4 regions of the Pseudomonas sp. HLG18 genome follow, and region 3 is predicted to be linked to each of the others. Evidence: predicted binding sites of a transcription regulator. Region 3 holds the regulator's gene; each other region holds the start of a gene.
The links. Region 3 encodes FliA, which starts transcription of late flagellar genes. Its sites were predicted from a motif close to CTAAAGTTTNNNNNNNNNNNGCCGNTAA; they were not measured.

Region 1 (4,209 bases), 1.7 Mb from region 3:
GAAAACCCGCCAAAATAATTTCAGGCCACAGACTCCAGCGTCACCCACCAACGGGTGCGATAGCGCAATTGCACCGGCAGGGTCTGCGGCAGGATCGCCAGCAGCTTGTCGGTGTCCTCAAGACGGAACACGCCGGACAGGCGCAAATCCGCAATGTCCGACGCACAGCTCAGAAAACCCTGACGATACCGGCCGACTTCGCCGATGAAGTCGCCCAGCCGCATGTTGCGCGTCACGATCATTCCGTCGACCCAGGCGCCAGCGTCCATGTCCAACGGTGGCGCCGGTCGAACTCGATGGTGATCGATCAGATAGCTCTGACCGGCGATTGCCTCGGTCGAGTTGCCTGCGGATTGAATCGCGACCCGGCCACTGGTGACGCTCAGGCGCGTGCATCCATCTTCCTGGCGCAGAATGAATCGTGCCTTGAACGGCTCGTAGCTGCCATGACGGCTCTGCACCTGCAGCGGTCGGTCAAACGTTGCACCTTCATCGGCGCCGCCGCAGGTGACGATGATTTCGCCACGGGTCAATCTGATCAGCCGTTGCTGCGCGGTGTAATCGAGATCCACGCTGCTGGCGGTGTTGAGTTCGATCCGCGTGCCGTCCGGCAACTGGAAGCCACGGCGTTCGCCGGTGGCGGTGGCGTAGTCGGCGCTCCACTGTTGCCAGACCGAAGTGTCGCTGGCCAGCCATCCCGCCGAACCCATCAGCAGCGCGCCGGACAACAGCTTCAATGCCTGACGTCGGCCCAGACCCTGTGCACTGTTTTCCAGCGTATTGAACGCCACCTGCGCACCGGGCACGGCGCTCAGATTGTGGGTCAGTTCGGCTTGCAGAGACTGCACCCGTTGCCAGGCCAGTTCGTGATCATGGTGTTCGGCGCGCCATTGTTCGCACTGGCGATTCAGGCGCGGATTGCCATGGTTGTTGCGCAGACGCAGGAGCCAGTGAATGGCCTGTCGTACGACCTGCTGCGGCGGCTCGGCGCGTCGGCCAAGCGAGAGGTTATCCACCGGCATCAGTTTTCGTACCGCAACACGTAGCAGTGAAACAGGGCGTCGGCGACGTAGCGTTCTACCGAGCGCAGGGACAGCCCCATCTGCTCGGCGATCTGCTTGTGGGTCAAACCTTCGCACTGCGCCAGCAGAAACGCCTGACGCACTTTCGGTTTAAGTCCTTCAAGCATGCGGGCAATGCTTTCCAGCAGTTCGATCACCAGTGCGCGGGCTTCGGCACTGGGTGTCTCGGCTTCGGGCAAGTGGGCGATGGTTTCCAGGTAGGCGCGTTCGATTTCTTCGCGTCGCCAATGGTCGATGACCAAACCGCGAGCGATGGTGCGCAAAAACGCACGGGGCGCCTTGAGTTCGAGACGTTCGGTGCGCTGCAGCAGGCGCACGAAGGTGTCCTGGGCCAGATCCGCCGCATCGGCGGCATTGCCCAGCCTCGCACGCAACCAGCCGTTGAGCCAGCCGTGATGACGACTGTAAAGCGCCTGTACTGCAAACTCAGGTGATGACATGAACGCGACAGCCTGAACGTCACAAATGATAATTAGTCGCATTGTCATCAAGGGGTGGAGAATTTGCAACCGGCGCTGCAAAACAGCCATTAAAAAATGACAGGCGAACGCACTGGCACACCGCCCGGCGGGAATCTGGCAGAAATGCCGTCCATTTCCTACAAAGCGTTAAGTTTTCTCCGAATCGTGCCGACAGACTGGGGAGACATGCGTGCACCAAAGTAGAGCAGCCGTCAGAACGCTGCCTGCGCTGTACATGGAATGTTGCATCCGGAACGCATCCCCACTTTTGGCATAAGAAGTCCCATGAAATGAATCTCAAGTTCAGCCATAAAATCCTGTTGGCCGCCTCGGGCGTCGTGGTCCTGGCGTTCGCGCTGTTCACTTTGTACAACGACTATCTGCAGCGAAACACCATTCGTCAGAACCTGCAGTCCTCCGTCCAGCAGGCCGGCGATCTGACCGCCAGCAGTGTGCAGAACTGGATGAGCGGGCGGATTCTGGTCCTGGAAAACCTCGCGCAGAACGTTGCTCACCAGGGCAAGAACGCCGATTTCCCGGGGCTGGTCGATCAACCGGCCTTCACCTCGAATTTCCAGTTCACCTACGTCGGCCAGGCCAACGGTGTATTCACCCAGCGCCCTGACGCGAAGATGCCGGATGGCTACGACCCGCGTCAGCGTCCCTGGTACAAACAGGCCGTGGCTGCTGACCAGACCATGCTGACCCCGCCGTACATGGCCGCCGTTGGCGGTCTGGTGGTGACCATCGCCATGCCGGTGAAAAAGAACGGCGAGCTGCTCGGTGTGGTGGGCGGTGACCTGAGTCTGGAAACCCTGGTGAAGATCATCAACTCGGTGGACTTCGGTGGCCTGGGCCACGCGTTCCTGGTCAGCGGTGACGGTCAGGTGATCGTCAGCCCGGACAAAGACCAGGTGATGAAGAACCTCAAGGACATCTACCCGAACGCCGGTGTGCGCATCGAGAAGGGCAACCAGAACGTGGTGCTCAACGGCCAGGAACGCATCCTGTCGTTCACCCCGGTCGCCGGTCTGCCGAATGCCCAGTGGTACATCGGTCTGTCGATCGATCGCGACAAGGCCTACGCCGCACTCAGCCAGTTCCGTACTTCGGCTCTGATCGCGATGTTCGTCGCAGTGGGCGCGATTGCGGTGTTCCTGAGCCTGTTGATCACCGTGCTGATGCGTCCGCTGATCACCATGGGCCGTGCGATGCAGGACATCGCTCAGGGTGAAGGCGACCTGACTCGCCGTCTGGTAGTGGAAAGCAAAGACGAGTTCGGCGAGCTGGGCAGTTCGTTCAACCAGTTCGTGGAGCGGATTCACGCGTCGATTTCCGAAGTGTCTTCTGCGACTCGCCACGTACACGACCTGTCGCAACGGGTGATGGCATCGTCCAACGCCTCGATCATCGGTTCCGACGAGCAAAGCGCACGCACAAACAGCGTGGCCGCCGCGATCAATCAGTTGGGTGCCGCCACCCAGGAAATCGCCCGCAACGCTGCCGATGCTTCGCAACACGCCAGCGGCGCCAGCGAGCAGGCCGATGACGGTCGTCAGGTGGTCGAGCAGACGATTCAGGCCATGACCGAGCTGTCGCAGAAGATCAGCCTGTCGTGCACCCAGATCGAAACCCTGAATGCGAGCACCGACAACATCGGCCACATTCTCGACGTGATCAAAGGCATCTCTCAGCAGACCAACCTGCTGGCGCTCAACGCGGCCATCGAAGCGGCTCGTGCCGGTGAGGCCGGACGCGGTTTCGCGGTGGTGGCGGACGAGGTGCGCAACCTCGCTCACCGCACCCAGGAATCGGCGGAAGAAATCCACAAGATGATCACCTCGCTGCAGGTCGGCTCCCGCGAAGCGGTGGCCACCATGAACGCCAGTCAGGCGTCCAGCGAAGAGAGCGTTGAAGTGGCGAACCAGGCCGGTCTGCGCCTGGTCAGCGTGACCCAGCGCATCGGCGAAATCGACGGCATGAATCAGTCGGTGGCCGCCGCTACCGAGGAGCAGACTGCGGTGGTGGAAACCCTCAATGTCGACGTCAACCAGATCAACCTGCTGAACCAGCAGAGCGTGGCCAACCTCAATGAAACGTTGAAGGATTGCGATGCGTTGTCGCAACAGGCCAACCGTTTGAAACAGCTGGTCGACAGCTTCAAGATCTGATCGGTTGCGGTCAAAAAAACGCCCGCTGCGGAGCGATCCACAGCGGGCTTTTTCATGCTTTACACAAACAGCTTCAGCACATTGCCCATCGCATCATCGGCAAACCCCTGCACGAAATCCTTGAACCCCGGCAGCGCCTCGGGGCCGCCGGAGGCGGGTTCGGCAATGATCGTCCAGGTCGCCCGCGACTTGCCCGCGCCCAGCGATTCCACATTCATCGCCGCCCACAGGTTGGCCACGCCCAGCGTGTTGTAGATCGTGGTCCAGGTCATGCTCAGCGCCTGGTCGTCCCGGGAGTTGAGTTGCTCGACCACCACGTTGCCATCCTTGAAGAACTTCTTGCGCAGCGAAGACACGCCTTCGCCGGTCATTTCGATGTGCGACAGGGCCGGGATGAAACGGTCGAAACCGTCGAATTGGCCGACCACCGCCCACACTTGTCTGGCGTCCACCGGCACTTCCACCGAAGACACGACGTGGCAGCCGTGAGGGTTT
Region 2 (4,209 bases), 3.0 Mb from region 3:
ACGGCGTTTGCGGTGTCGTGGAAACCGTTGACGAACTCGAAGCCCAGCGCAATCAACAGCGCCACGCCGAGCAGCAGGAACGGGGTCCAGGTGGTGACCACCGTGCCGAGTTCGTGCATGTCGTGCATCAGGCTGTAGGCGGTGAACAGCATCCCCATGGCCAGCACGGCGAAGAACACCACGTAAGTGAAGGGGCCGGTTTTTGTGTCGAGCGCCGGCCTGCCGCTGGCAGCGGAGGCCGGGCTGACGGTCAGGGAGGGAGTAGCCATGGGCGGACAAACCTGAGCGAGGGAAGGAGTGTCGCCCATGATCGTTGCTAAATATTACAGAGAGGCTGCGGCAGATCAGTGTTTGGCGAATTAGCCGCGCCGCCGGTCTTAATAATCCCGCCGCTTGCGAAACGCCCAGCGCCCGGCAATCACGGTGAAAGTGGCTACCAGCGCCACCAGAATCCAGAACCCTTCCGGATCGGTGGCCAGCGGCACGCCGCCGACGTTCATGCCGAAGAAACCGGCAATGATGTTGATCGGCAGCGCCAGCACCGTGACCACGGTCAGGGTGAACAGCGTGCGGTTGCTCTGTTCGTTGAGGTTGGCGGCGATCTCTTCCTGCAACAGCTTGATCCGCTCGCCGAGTGCCGTGAGGTCGTTGATGATCAGCGCGAACTCCTCGGTGGACTTGCGCAACTCCTTCACGTCTTCCTTCTGCAACCAGGGCGGCGGTCGGTTGAGCAGGCGCAGCAGCGAGCCCGGCTCCAGCGCCAGCAGCCGTTGCAGGCGCACCAGCACCCGTCGGTTGGCGCCGAGTTCGGCGCGGTTGGTCGACAACCGCGAGGAGAGCAATTCGTCCTCGACCTGATCGACGCTCATGCTGGTCTTGCGCACGATCTGGGTCAGCACTTCACCCTGGTCGCGCAGCAGGTGCACGAGCAATTCCGACGGCGAACGAAAACACTCGCCGGCCTTCACCGATGAACGCAGCTTGTCCACCGAGTGCAACGGTTGCAGGCGCGCACTGACGATCAGTTTGCTGCGCACACAGACCCACAGCGTCGACACGTCCGACGACACCATGCTGCTGAGGTTGAACACCACGTCGTTGACCACCGCCAGCAATGCCGAGTCCACATGCTCGATGCGGGTCGAGCGCGAGCCTTCGTGCAGCGCTTCGAAAAACTCCTCGGGCAATTGCAGATGACTTTTCATCCAGCGCTCGCACGCGGCGTGGGCCAGGTTCAGGTGCAGCCAGAGGAATTCGTCGCTGTCGCTGTCGTTCTGCAGACAGCGCAGGGCGGTCGCCGAATCCACTTCGCGCCCGCGCTCGCCGGGACGAAAACGGAAGCCGTAAAGCAGGCCAAACAGATCAGGATCGCGATGGCTGATATCCAGGCTGTGGTTCATGAAGTCTCGCTGCAAGGAAGGCGTCTGTTGCGGGATTTGCAGATTCACCTGAGCCGCATCATCGCAACCGCGCATGACGTTTCTGTGACTGCGAAATGACGTAAAAAATCAATGCCTTACCGGCGGTCGGAATTTTCTCAAGAAGCGCTCTGGCACGCCGATCACGCATGCGTTAGGTTGCGCGCCTTCGGCCATGAGCCAAGGTCCGCCGACACGGATGTCCGGCAACAATTCACGTCTTACCGGACGTGCCTCATCCCTGTCCCGAGTACCTGCGATGCTGCAAAAATCCCTGAGAGCGCAAATTCTCGTCCTGCTGAGCGGCAGCCTGCTGGCGATGCTGTTGATCGCGCTGGCCTGCTTTCATTTCTTGTCCAACGGCGTGCAAAACTACAGCCAGTTGATCGCCGGTCCCTTGCACACCTCGCAACTGATCGACGAAGCCAACCTGCAATTCAAGGTGCAGGTGCAGGAATGGAAAAACGTCCTGCTGCGCGGCAAACAACCGGCGGACCTAGCCAAGTACTGGGGCCAGTTCGAAGATCGTCAGCGCGACGTGCAGAACATCCTCGGTGAACTGGCCAATCAGAAAGGCCTCGAGCCTGCGCTGAAAACCCGCATCGAGCGTCTGCGTGAAGAGCACCGTGTGCTCGGTGCCGCGTACCAGAAAGGTCGCGATGCCTACGTCGCCGCCGGTGCCGATCCGACGGCGGGCGATGCTGCTGTCAAAGGCGTCGACCGAGCTGCCAGCGAGCAGATGAGCGAGCTGGTGGCCGACTTGCGCAAGCAGGGCATAGAGCAATCGGCGCAGATCAGCGCCAGTGCCGATCGCACCGTATGGCTGGGGCTGCTGGTGATGCTCGCGTCAGGCTTGCTGATCGGTTTGTTGAGCCTGTGGCTGGTCAACCGCAATCTGGTTGAACCGATCCGCAAGCTCATCGACTACGTCACCCAACTGAGCAAAGGGCGTCTGGTCGAGCGTGTGGCAAGCGACCGTCAGGACGAGTTGGGCAACCTCGCCGCTGCGGCCAACACCCTGCGCGATTTCCTCGCCGAAACCTTCAACCATCTGCAGCGCAGCGCCAAGGATCTGGACAGCGCCAGCGGCGAGTTGAACGCCATCGCCACCGTGATGGCCGGCGGCACCAATGAGCAGTTCAACCGCACCGATCAGGTGGCCACGGCGATGAACGAAATGTCCGCCACTGCCCAGGAAGTTGCCCGTCATGCGGCCGACGCGGCGCGCGCCGCCGACGATGCCGACCAGTCCGCGCAACAGGGCGAGAAGGTCATGCAGAGCACCATCCACAGCATCACCCAGATGCGCGGCGAAATCGCCAACACCGCCACGGTGATCCGTCGTCTGGAAGCCGACAGCGGCCGCATCGGCAAGGTGCTGGAAGTGATTCGCGGCATCGCCGAACAGACCAATCTGCTGGCGCTCAACGCCGCCATCGAAGCGGCCCGGGCCGGTGAAGCGGGGCGTGGTTTTGCGGTGGTGGCCGATGAGGTGCGCAACCTGGCGCAGCGCACGGCGGAGTCGATCATCGAGATCAACCAGATCATCCACAGCGTGCAGACCGGCGCGGTGGACGCGGCCCAGGCCATCGACAGCGGCCAGACCCGCAGCGATGAAAGCGTCGAGCAAGTGACCCAGGCCGGGGCCATGCTCGAGCGCATCACCCACGCGGTGGAAGCGATCCGCGACATGAACCGCCAGATCGCCACCGCCGCCGAAGAGCAGACCTCGGTGGCCGAAGACATCTCGCGCAACCTGACCGAGATCACGTCGATTGCCAGCACCAACCTCGACAACGTGCAGCGCACTGAAAGCGCCAGCCAGAACCTGCACGGCCTGTCCGGGCAACTCAACAACGTCACCGCTCGCCTGAGCGTCTGACCGGCCAGTGACTGTGTACCGGTTCGGTTACCGAGTCGGTACACAGTCGATCTCAATTCGTGCAGACCGCCGCCGATGCCCGGTCATCCATAACCGGCATTGGAGATTTCCCATGGTCAGCCTCACGTCAGTTTCGATCAATCAGACCGTCACCACGCCCACCAGCAAAACCTCGATTGCCGACACCGGTGACGACACCTCGACCACCGCGGCGGCCAGCACCGGCGTGAAAGCCGACACCAGCAAAGTGGCGGCGGGCGGTGGCGCGGCGCCGACGGGGGGCGGCGGTTCCAGCAGCGAAGAATCGGACACTGTGAAAGAACTGCGCAAGCAGATTGCCGAGCTGCAGAAGCAATTGCAGGAAGAACAACAGGCGCTGCAAGCGGCTCAGGCGAAGCAGGAAAGTCAGGATGCGAAGGCTGCGGATGTCGCGGCTGCGCAGTCGCAGATCGCGACGACGTCGGCTTCGTTGCAGACGGCGACGGCGGCGTTGTTGGCGGCTTTGCAGGATTCGGACAGCGGTACTTCCGGTTCGTTGGTCAGTACGACCGCGTGAAGCCTTTCCCCCTCACCCTAGCCCTCTCCCAAAGGGAGAGGGGACTGACGGAGTTGAATGTTTGAGTTACGCCGACCTGACAGTTCTGAGTCGAACTCAGGTTTGAACAGCATGAAGATCGGCTCCCTTTCCCCCTCGCCCCCTTGGGGAGAGGGCTGGGGTGAGGGGATGGTTCTCACAGGCGAAACCGGAGTTTCGTCAAACGCCAGACACAAAAAAGCCGCACAACCCAAAAGTCATGCGGCTTTGTTTTATCAGCCAATCAAGTGTCTTGCTTGTTGCTCAGCACCTTGCCAGTCGTCGCATCGAAGTCCACATCGAACTCTTTGCCATCGGCGGTTTTCAGCTCGACT
Region 3 (4,209 bases):
GCTTCGAATTCGTCGTCGGTGATGTCCGAGCTGTCGCCCGCCGCCGGAGCAGCAGGTGCAGCAGCGGCCGGAGCCACGGCGTCGGCCGCGAACTGGCCTTTGCCATGCAACTGGTCGAGCAGCGACTCGAACTCGGCGTCGGTGATTTCATCGCTGGCCGCTTCATCGGAAGCAGGCGCAGCGGTAGCCGCCGGGGCTTCGGCTTCGGCCTTGACGGCGTTCAGCGAGTCCAGCAACTGTTCAAATTCGTTATCGGTGATGTCGCTGGAGTCCCCGGCCTCGTTCTCAACGACCAGTTCTTCGATCATCTCGGCAACGGGCGAAGCCGGGGCTTCATCCGCCGATTGCGGTTCGGCCAGGCGCGCCAGGGCGGCCAGCAGTTGCGGGGTGGCGGCGGTGATCGGACTGCGATCGCGGACTTCGCTGAACATGCTGTTCACCGCGTCCAGCGCTTCGAGCACCACGTCCATCAGTTCTGCATCGACGCGTCGCTCACCCTTGCGCAGGATGTCGAACACGTTTTCGGCGATGTGACAGCACTCCACCAGCTCGTTGAGCTGAAGGAAGCCGGCGCCCCCTTTTACAGTGTGGAAACCGCGAAAAATTGCGTTGAGCAGATCTGCGTCATCCGGGCGGCTTTCCAGCTCGACCAGTTGTTCGGACAGTTGCTCAAGAATCTCGCCGGCCTCAACCAGGAAATCCTGAAGGATCTCTTCATCGGCGCCGAAGCTCATTAATGGGGTGCTCCTACAGGTCTAAAAACCTAAACTCAAAATCCAAGGCTGGATAGCAAATCGTCCACATCGTCCTGACCGGACACAACGTCTTCTCGTTTATCGGCATGAATCTGCGGACCTTCACCCTGCGAGAGATGTTTTTGTGGATCTTTTTCAGCAAGCATCGCCGCACGGTCATGTTCGATGCCCGCAAAGCGGTCCACCTGGCTGGCCATGAGCACGAGCTTGAGCAGGTTGCTTTCGACTTCGGTGACCAACTGGGTCACGCGCTTGATCACTTGACCTGTGAGGTCCTGGTAATCCTGGGCCAGCAGAATGTCGTTGAGGTTGCTCGACACCGCGCGATTGTCCGCGCTGCTGCGTGACAGAAAACCGTCGACCCGGCGCGCCAGTTCGCGGAACTCTTCAGCCCCGACCTCACGACGCATGAAGCGGCCCCAGTCAGCACTCAACGCCTGGGCTTCGTCAGCCAGACCATTGACCACAGGGGTCGCGCTTTCCACCAGATCCATGGTGCGGTTGGCCGCGGCTTCGGTCAGCTTGACCACATAGCCCAGACGCTCGGTCGCATCAGTGATCTGCGACACTTCCTCGGCCTGCGGCATGTGCGGATCGATCTGGAAGTTGACGATCGCACTGTGCAGTTCACGCGTGAGCTTGCCCACTTCCTGGTACAGGCCACGGTCACGGGTCTGATTGAGCTCATGGATCAGTTGCACAGCGTCGCCGAACCTGCCCTTTTCAAGGCTTTCGACCAGTTCGACCGCGTGTTTTTTCAGGGTCGACTCAAAGTCGCCCTGTGAAGATTCTTTATGCTCCATAGCTCCCCCGCGCGTCATCAGCCGATGCGTTCGAAAATCTTCTCGATTTTTTCTTTCAGCGCCTGAGCCGTGAAAGGTTTGACCACGTAGCCGTTAACGCCGGCCTGGGCCGCTTCGATGATCTGCTCGCGCTTGGCTTCAGCGGTCACCATCAGCACTGGCAGGTGCTTGAGTTTTTCGTCGGCGCGCACGTGACGCAGCAGGTCGATACCGGTCATGCCGGGCATGTTCCAGTCGGTCACCAGAAAGTCGATGCTGCCGCTGTTGAGCACCGGAATGGCGGTGGTGCCATCGTCGGCTTCAACGGTGTTGGTGAACCCGAGGTCACGCAACAGGTTCTTGATGATCCGCCGCATCGTTGAGAAGTCATCAACGATGAGGATTTTCATGTCTTTGTTCAATTCGACCTCCAAGCAGTCTTAAACGCGCCCAGCACCTGGACGCGCCATTTCAATCAATCCGGCAAAGCACTCGACGACTGTCTGGAGCACAACAGAGCAAGACCGGTGCCGTTCACCACCGCACCAGCCTCGTTCGCAGTGTCCCCACACTGCCTTCAGCGCGCTCGCCACTCTCCCAAACGCCCCCGCAAACGGGCCGCGCACTGGCTGTGTAACTGGCTGACCCGCGATTCACTGACGCCAAGGACTTCACCGATTTCCTTGAGGTTCAGTTCTTCGTCGTAGTACAGCGCCAACACCAGTCGCTCACGCTCCGGCAAATTGGCAATCGCGTCCGCCAGCGCCGCCTGGAAGCGCTCGTCTTCCAGGTCACGCGACGGCTCAAGATGAGCACTGGCGCCATCCTCGTGCAGCCCTTCATGTTCGCCGTCCTGCAACAGGTCGTCGAAACTGAACAGTCGGCTGCCCAGGGTGTCATTCAAAATCCCGTAGTAATCGTCGAGACTCAATTGGAGTTCGGCCGCAACCTCGTGATCTTTAGCGTCACGTCCGGTTTTAGCTTCAATCGAGCGAATCGCATCGCTGACCATTCGGGTGTTGCGGTGAACCGAGCGCGGCGCCCAGTCCCCCTTGCGCACTTCATCGAGCATCGCGCCACGGATCCGGATGCCCGCGTACGTTTCGAAACTGGCGCCCTTGCTGGCGTCGTATTTGGTCGAGACTTCGAGCAGGCCGATCATCCCGGCCTGAATCAGGTCCTCGACCTGCACACTGGCCGGCAATCGCGCCAGCAAGTGGTAGGCAATGCGTTTGACCAGCGGCGCGTAACGCTCGATCAGCTCGTACTGCGCGTCACGCGCCGACTTCTTGTAAAGATTCATACCGCTGGCGGTCATAGCACAGGTCCTGCCGTTTGCTGCACGAGGCGCTCGACGAAAAATTCGAGGTGGCCGCGCGGGTTGGCGGGCAGCGGCCAGGTATCGACCTTTTGCGCGATCGCCTTGAATGCCAGTGCGCACTTGGAACGCGGGAAGGCTTCATAGACCGCACGCTGCTTCTGCACCGCCTTGCGCACGCTCTCGTCGTAAGGCACCGCACCGACGTATTGTAAGGCGACGTCGAGGAAGCGATCCGTGACCTTGGTCAACTTGGCGAACAGATTGCGACCTTCCTGCGGGCTCTGGGCCATGTTGGCCAGGACGCGGAAGCGGTTCATGCCGTAATCGCGGTTGAGCAGCTTGATCAGCGCGTAGGCGTCGGTGATCGAGGTCGGCTCGTCGCAGACCACCAGCAACACTTCCTGGGCTGCGCGAACAAAACTGACTACCGAGTCACCAATACCCGCAGCGGTGTCGATCACCAGCACGTCGAGATTGTCGCCGATGTCGCTGAACGCCTGAATCAGACCGGCATGCTGGGCCGGGCTCAGGTGAACCATGCTCTGGGTGCCGGACGCGGCCGGCACGATGCGGATCCCGCCGGGGCCTTGCAACAGCACGTCGCGCAGCTCGCAGCGGCCCTCGATCACATCGGCCAGGGTACGTTTGGGGGTGAGGCCCAGCAGAACGTCGACGTTCGCCAGCCCCAGGTCGGCGTCCAGCAGCATGACCCGACGGCCAAGCTCTGCCAGCGCCAGGGACAAGTTCACTGACACGTTAGTCTTGCCGACGCCACCTTTGCCGCCGGTCACCGCGATCACCTGTACGGGATGCATGCTGCCCATGTTATTTCTTTACCTTGTCTTGCATAGACGGAGGCCACATTACTGGCTGCGCGTTCACAACCGGAACAATGCATGGCAGACCATCGATGTAGGTACAAAAACGGTTCATTACCTCAGCCAACCTGCTTGGTCGGACTGTGGTAGATATCAGCGAACATGTCAGCCATGGCTTCTTCGCTGGGTTCTTCCTGCATTTGCACGCTGACGGCGCGGCTGACCAATTGATGACGGCGCGGCAGATGCAGATCATCCGGAATCCGCGGGCCGTCGGTCAGGTAGGCGACCGGCAGTTCATGACTGATCGCCAGGCTCAGCACTTCGCCAAGGCTGGCCGTCTCATCCAGTTTAGTCAGGATGCACCCGGCCAGCCCGCAACGCTTGTAACTGTGATAAGCGGCGGTTAGAACCTGTTTCTGGCTGGTGGTTGCCAGCACCAGATAATTTTTCGACCGAATGCCACGACCGGCCAGGCTTTCCAGCTGCATGCGCAGGGCCGGATCGCTGGCTTGCAGGCCGGCGGTATCGAT
Region 4 (4,209 bases), 2.7 Mb from region 3:
CTGAAGAAAGAAAGCGACGACGCGGCGAAGAAACGTCTGGAGAAACTCCAGGAAGAAATCGTCCGTCACGAGCGTGAGTATTCGGATCTGGAAGAAATCTGGAACTCGGAAAAAGCCGAAGTGCAGGGTTCTGCACAGATTCAGCAGAAGATCGAACAGTCCCGTCAGGAACTGGAAGCCGCGCGCCGCAAAGGCGATCTGAACCGCATGGCCGAGTTGCAGTACGGGGTGATCCCGGATCTGGAACGCAGCCTGCAAATGGTCGACCAGCACGGCAAGAGCGAGAACCAGCTGCTGCGCAGCAAGGTGACCGAAGAGGAAATCGCCGAAGTCGTCTCGAAGTGGACCGGCATCCCCGTGTCGAAAATGCTCGAAGGCGAGCGCGACAAACTGATGAAGATGGAAAGCCTGTTGCACCAGCGTGTGATCGGCCAGGACGAAGCGGTGGTCGCAGTGGCCAACGCGGTGCGGCGGTCCCGTGCCGGGTTGTCAGACCCGAATCGTCCGAGCGGCTCGTTCATGTTCCTCGGCCCGACCGGTGTCGGTAAAACCGAGCTGTGCAAGGCGCTGGCCGAATTCCTCTTCGATACGGAAGAGGCGATGGTGCGGATCGACATGTCCGAGTTCATGGAGAAACATTCCGTGGCACGGCTGATCGGGGCGCCACCGGGCTACGTCGGCTACGAAGAGGGTGGTTATCTGACCGAAGCGGTACGGCGCAAGCCTTACTCGGTGATCCTGCTGGACGAAGTCGAGAAGGCGCACCCGGATGTATTCAACATCCTGCTGCAAGTGCTGGAGGATGGGCGCCTGACCGACAGCCACGGCCGCACGGTGGACTTCCGCAATACCGTGATCGTCATGACTTCCAACCTCGGTTCAATGCAGATCCAGGAACTGGTCGGTGATCGTGAAGCGCAACGGGCAGCGGTGATGGATGCGATTTCCACCCACTTCCGTCCGGAGTTCATCAACCGGGTCGACGAAGTGGTGATCTTCGAGCCATTGGCGCGGGATCAGATCGCGGGCATTACCGAGATCCAGCTGGGCCGTCTGCGCAGCCGTCTGGCCGAGCGCGAGCTGAAGCTGGAACTGAGCCCGGAAGCGATGGACAAGCTGATTGCCGTCGGTTACGACCCGGTCTATGGCGCACGGCCGCTGAAGCGGGCGATCCAGCGCTGGATCGAGAACCCGCTGGCGCAGTTGATCCTGTCGGGGCGTTTCATGCCGGGCGAGACCGCGACCGGTGTCGTGGAGAACGACGAGATCACGTTCAACTGAGACCTGCCGGTGGTGAAGTAAGGAAGGCCTCGCAATGCGAGGCCTTTTTTTTCGCCAGGCTGTTGAACTCAAAGGAAAAGGCTTGTAAAGTGCGCCCCGCAGTCAGTCACCAACACGGTTTCAGCTCACTGGGCAGAAATCTGAAATAAGTTGCAAATCATTAACTTGAAAGCAATTTAGGGGGTTGACAGAGGTGTTCTAGGTTGTAGAATAGCGCGCCTCAGACACACGAACGCAGCGATGCGAAAACGGTGTCGAGAAGCTGCAAGTTTCACCGTAGTAAATTGAAATGTGTAGTTCCGTGATAGCTCAGTCGGTAGAGCAAATGACTGTTAATCATTGGGTCCCAGGTTCGAGTCCTGGTCACGGAGCCAATTTCAAACCGGGGTATAGCGCAGTCCGGTAGCGCGCCTGCTTTGGGAGCAGGATGTCAGGAGTTCGAATCCCCTTACCCCGACCATTTTTGGGTCGTTAGCTCAGTTGGTAGAGCAGTTGGCTTTTAACCAATTGGTCGTAGGTTCGAATCCCACACGACCCACCATTTTTGAAACCAGGTAACACTGGGATCGAATCTTAAGATCAGAGGCCAAAAGCGCTGATCGAAGAAGGCGATCTTTGAAAGGTCGCCTTTTTTTTACCGGGGTATAGCGCAGTCCGGTAGCGCGCCTGCTTTGGGAGCAGGATGTCAGGAGTTCGAATCCCCTTACCCCGACCATATTAAAAATCCTCGTATCGAAAGATACGGGGATTTTTTTTGCCCTTCGGAAATGTTTCATTCAAGTCGTCATACAACTTGCCGATAGCCCGCTAACGCAAGGAGGCTGCCATTGATCGCCCCTTGAATCCGGCCAATACAAGAAAAGGGCGTTCGTCATGTTGCTTCGTCAGTTGAATATTGCTCCCCGTGCCGCCCTGGGCTTTGCCCTGATCGCGGTGCTGGTGGCGTTGCTCGGGGTGTTTGCGCTGGGGCAGATGTCGAGCATCCGCGACAGCGAAGTGGCGGTGGAGACGCAGTGGCTGCCGAGCATTCGCGGCGGTGACGAGATTCGCGAGATCATGTTGCGCATTCGCACCATCTCCCTGCGCATGGCGCTGGATCAGGATCCGGCCAACATCGCCACGTACCGCAGCCAGATGGATACCCGCGACAAGGAGCTGAGCGAGAAAATCGCCGCTTACGACCGGCTGGTGACCACCCCGGAAGGTCAGCAGTTGTACGATCAGTTCAAGAAGACCTTTGCTGCCTACCGCTCCGGGATCGCCCAGTCGTTCACCCTTGCCGAGCAAGGCAAGCGTGACGAGCTGACCAAACTGCTGCTGGTCGACATGAAAACCGTGGTCGACGGCTCCGGCAAACAACTCAACGATCTGGCCGATCTGTTTACCCGCCAGGTCGCCGCCGAAAGTCAGAACTCTGCCGCCCACTACGAAACTTCGCGCACCATCGTGACCTTGTTCATCGCTTTGGCGGCGCTGGCCACCGTGGCCCTGGCCATGTTGCTGACCCGCAGCATCGTTCGCCCCCTGAGCGCCGCCGTCGACGCGGCTGAACACGTCGCCAGAGGCGATCTGACCCGCCCGATCGAAACCCACGGTAACGATGAAGTCAGCCGGTTGCTTAAGGCGTTGGCGACCATGCAGCAGAACCTGCGCGAAACCCTGCAGGGCATCAGCGGATCGGCCACGCAACTGGCGACCGCTTCCGATGAACTGAGCGCGGTCACCCACGACAGCACGCAAGGGCTGCAACAACAGAACAACGAAATCGAACAAGCCGCCACCGCGGTCAACGAGATGACCACGGCGGTCGAGGAAGTCGCCCGTAACGCGGTGTCGACGTCCGACGCCACGCGCCAGTCCAGCGAGTCGGCGCAATTGGGTCAGGAACGGGTCAGCGAAACCGCCGGCGCCATCAACGCCTTGGCCAGCGAAGTCGAACACACCGGCGAGCTGGTGCAATCGCTGGCCAATCAGTCACAAGACATCGGCAAAGTGCTGGACGTGATTCGAGCGATCGCCGAACAAACCAACCTGCTGGCACTCAATGCCGCCATCGAAGCGGCACGGGCCGGGGAGAGTGGACGCGGGTTTGCCGTGGTCGCCGATGAAGTCCGGGCGCTGGCTTATCGCACTCAGCAATCGACCCAGGAAATCGAGCAGATGGTGCAGGGCATGCGCAATGGTTCGAGCCTGGCGCTGGAGTCGATGCAGGCCAGTGCCTCGCGGGCGGCCACCACGCTGGTGCTGGCCGAGCGGGCCGGTGAGGCGTTGCAGACGATCACGGCCTCGGTACACGAAATCCACGAGCGCAATCTGGTGATCGCCAGTGCCGCCGAAGAGCAGGCGCAAGTGGCACGGGAAGTGGATCGCAATCTGGTGAACATACGCGATCTGTCGGTGCGTTCGGCGGCGGGTGCCGATCAAACCAATGCGTCGAGCCATGAACTGTCGCAACTGGCCAATGCCCTGCAGGGCATGGTGCGGCGCTTCCAGCTGTAATCATGCAGGCGTGAAAAAGCCGCGCTTCTCGTCAGAGAAAGCGCGGCTTTGTGTTATCGGGCAGGCTGAAAAGTCAGGCACCGTCCTGGTCTTTCAGGTGTTCGAACAGACCTTTCGGCATTTTCTTGCCATTGGCTTCGAAGTTGGCTTTGACGTTGTTGTACGCCTCTTGCTCGTCGATGAAGCCGTCGTGGTTGGTGTCGATCTTGTCGAAGTCGGACTTCGGCGCGACCTTCAGAAATTCGGCGCGCGAGACCTTGCCGTCGCCATCGGTGTCGGTCTTGGCCATCGACGCATCGCCGCATTTACCTTCACCGCATTTGCCTTCCGGGGTTTTCACCGAGGTCTCGGCCGAAGCGACCATATAACCCTGAGCCAGAGGTTGTGCGGCGAACACCGAGCCGGACAGCATCAGGCCACCGGCCAGTA

Region 1: a site for FliA is predicted at 1,691-1,718, ahead of ACSPX5_RS24460 (methyl-accepting chemotaxis protein). Genes of this name have one in related genera too.
Region 2: a site for FliA is predicted at 1,537-1,564, ahead of ACSPX5_RS16590 (methyl-accepting chemotaxis protein). Genes of this name have one in related genera too.
Region 4: a site for FliA is predicted at 2,057-2,084, ahead of ACSPX5_RS19335 (methyl-accepting chemotaxis protein). Genes of this name have one in related genera too.

What each region holds. Positions count from the first base shown of each region.
Region 1 is NZ_CP195831.1:5,290,620-5,294,828, forward strand. It holds gene ACSPX5_RS24450 (FecR domain-containing protein) at 21-1,022, opposite strand; gene ACSPX5_RS24455 (sigma-70 family RNA polymerase sigma factor) at 1,022-1,522, opposite strand; gene ACSPX5_RS24460 (methyl-accepting chemotaxis protein) at 1,834-3,714, shown strand; gene ACSPX5_RS24465 (SRPBCC family protein) at 3,774-4,209, opposite strand, start outside.
Region 2 is NZ_CP195831.1:3,613,717-3,617,925, reverse strand. It holds gene ACSPX5_RS16600 (inorganic phosphate transporter) at 1-269, opposite strand, end outside; gene ACSPX5_RS16595 (transporter) at 378-1,400, opposite strand; gene ACSPX5_RS16590 (methyl-accepting chemotaxis protein) at 1,678-3,300, shown strand; gene ACSPX5_RS16585 (hypothetical protein) at 3,413-3,856, shown strand; gene ACSPX5_RS16580 (PepSY domain-containing protein) at 4,119-4,209, opposite strand, start outside.
Region 3 is NZ_CP195831.1:621,952-626,160, reverse strand. It holds gene ACSPX5_RS02955 (chemotaxis protein CheA) at 1-734, opposite strand, end outside; gene ACSPX5_RS02950 (protein phosphatase CheZ) at 770-1,558, opposite strand; gene ACSPX5_RS02945 (chemotaxis response regulator CheY) at 1,576-1,947, opposite strand; gene fliA (RNA polymerase sigma factor FliA) at 2,115-2,855, opposite strand; gene fleN (flagellar synthesis regulator FleN) at 2,852-3,682, opposite strand; gene flhF (flagellar biosynthesis protein FlhF) at 3,796-4,209, opposite strand, start outside.
Region 4 is NZ_CP195831.1:4,207,736-4,211,944, reverse strand. It holds gene clpB (ATP-dependent chaperone ClpB) at 1-1,281, shown strand, start outside; tRNA gene ACSPX5_RS19355 (tRNA-Asn) at 1,580-1,655, shown strand; tRNA gene ACSPX5_RS19350 (tRNA-Pro) at 1,665-1,741, shown strand; tRNA gene ACSPX5_RS19345 (tRNA-Lys) at 1,747-1,822, shown strand; tRNA gene ACSPX5_RS19340 (tRNA-Pro) at 1,920-1,996, shown strand; gene ACSPX5_RS19335 (methyl-accepting chemotaxis protein) at 2,155-3,780, shown strand; gene ACSPX5_RS19330 (HvfA family oxazolone/thioamide-modified RiPP metallophore) at 3,854-4,209, opposite strand, start outside.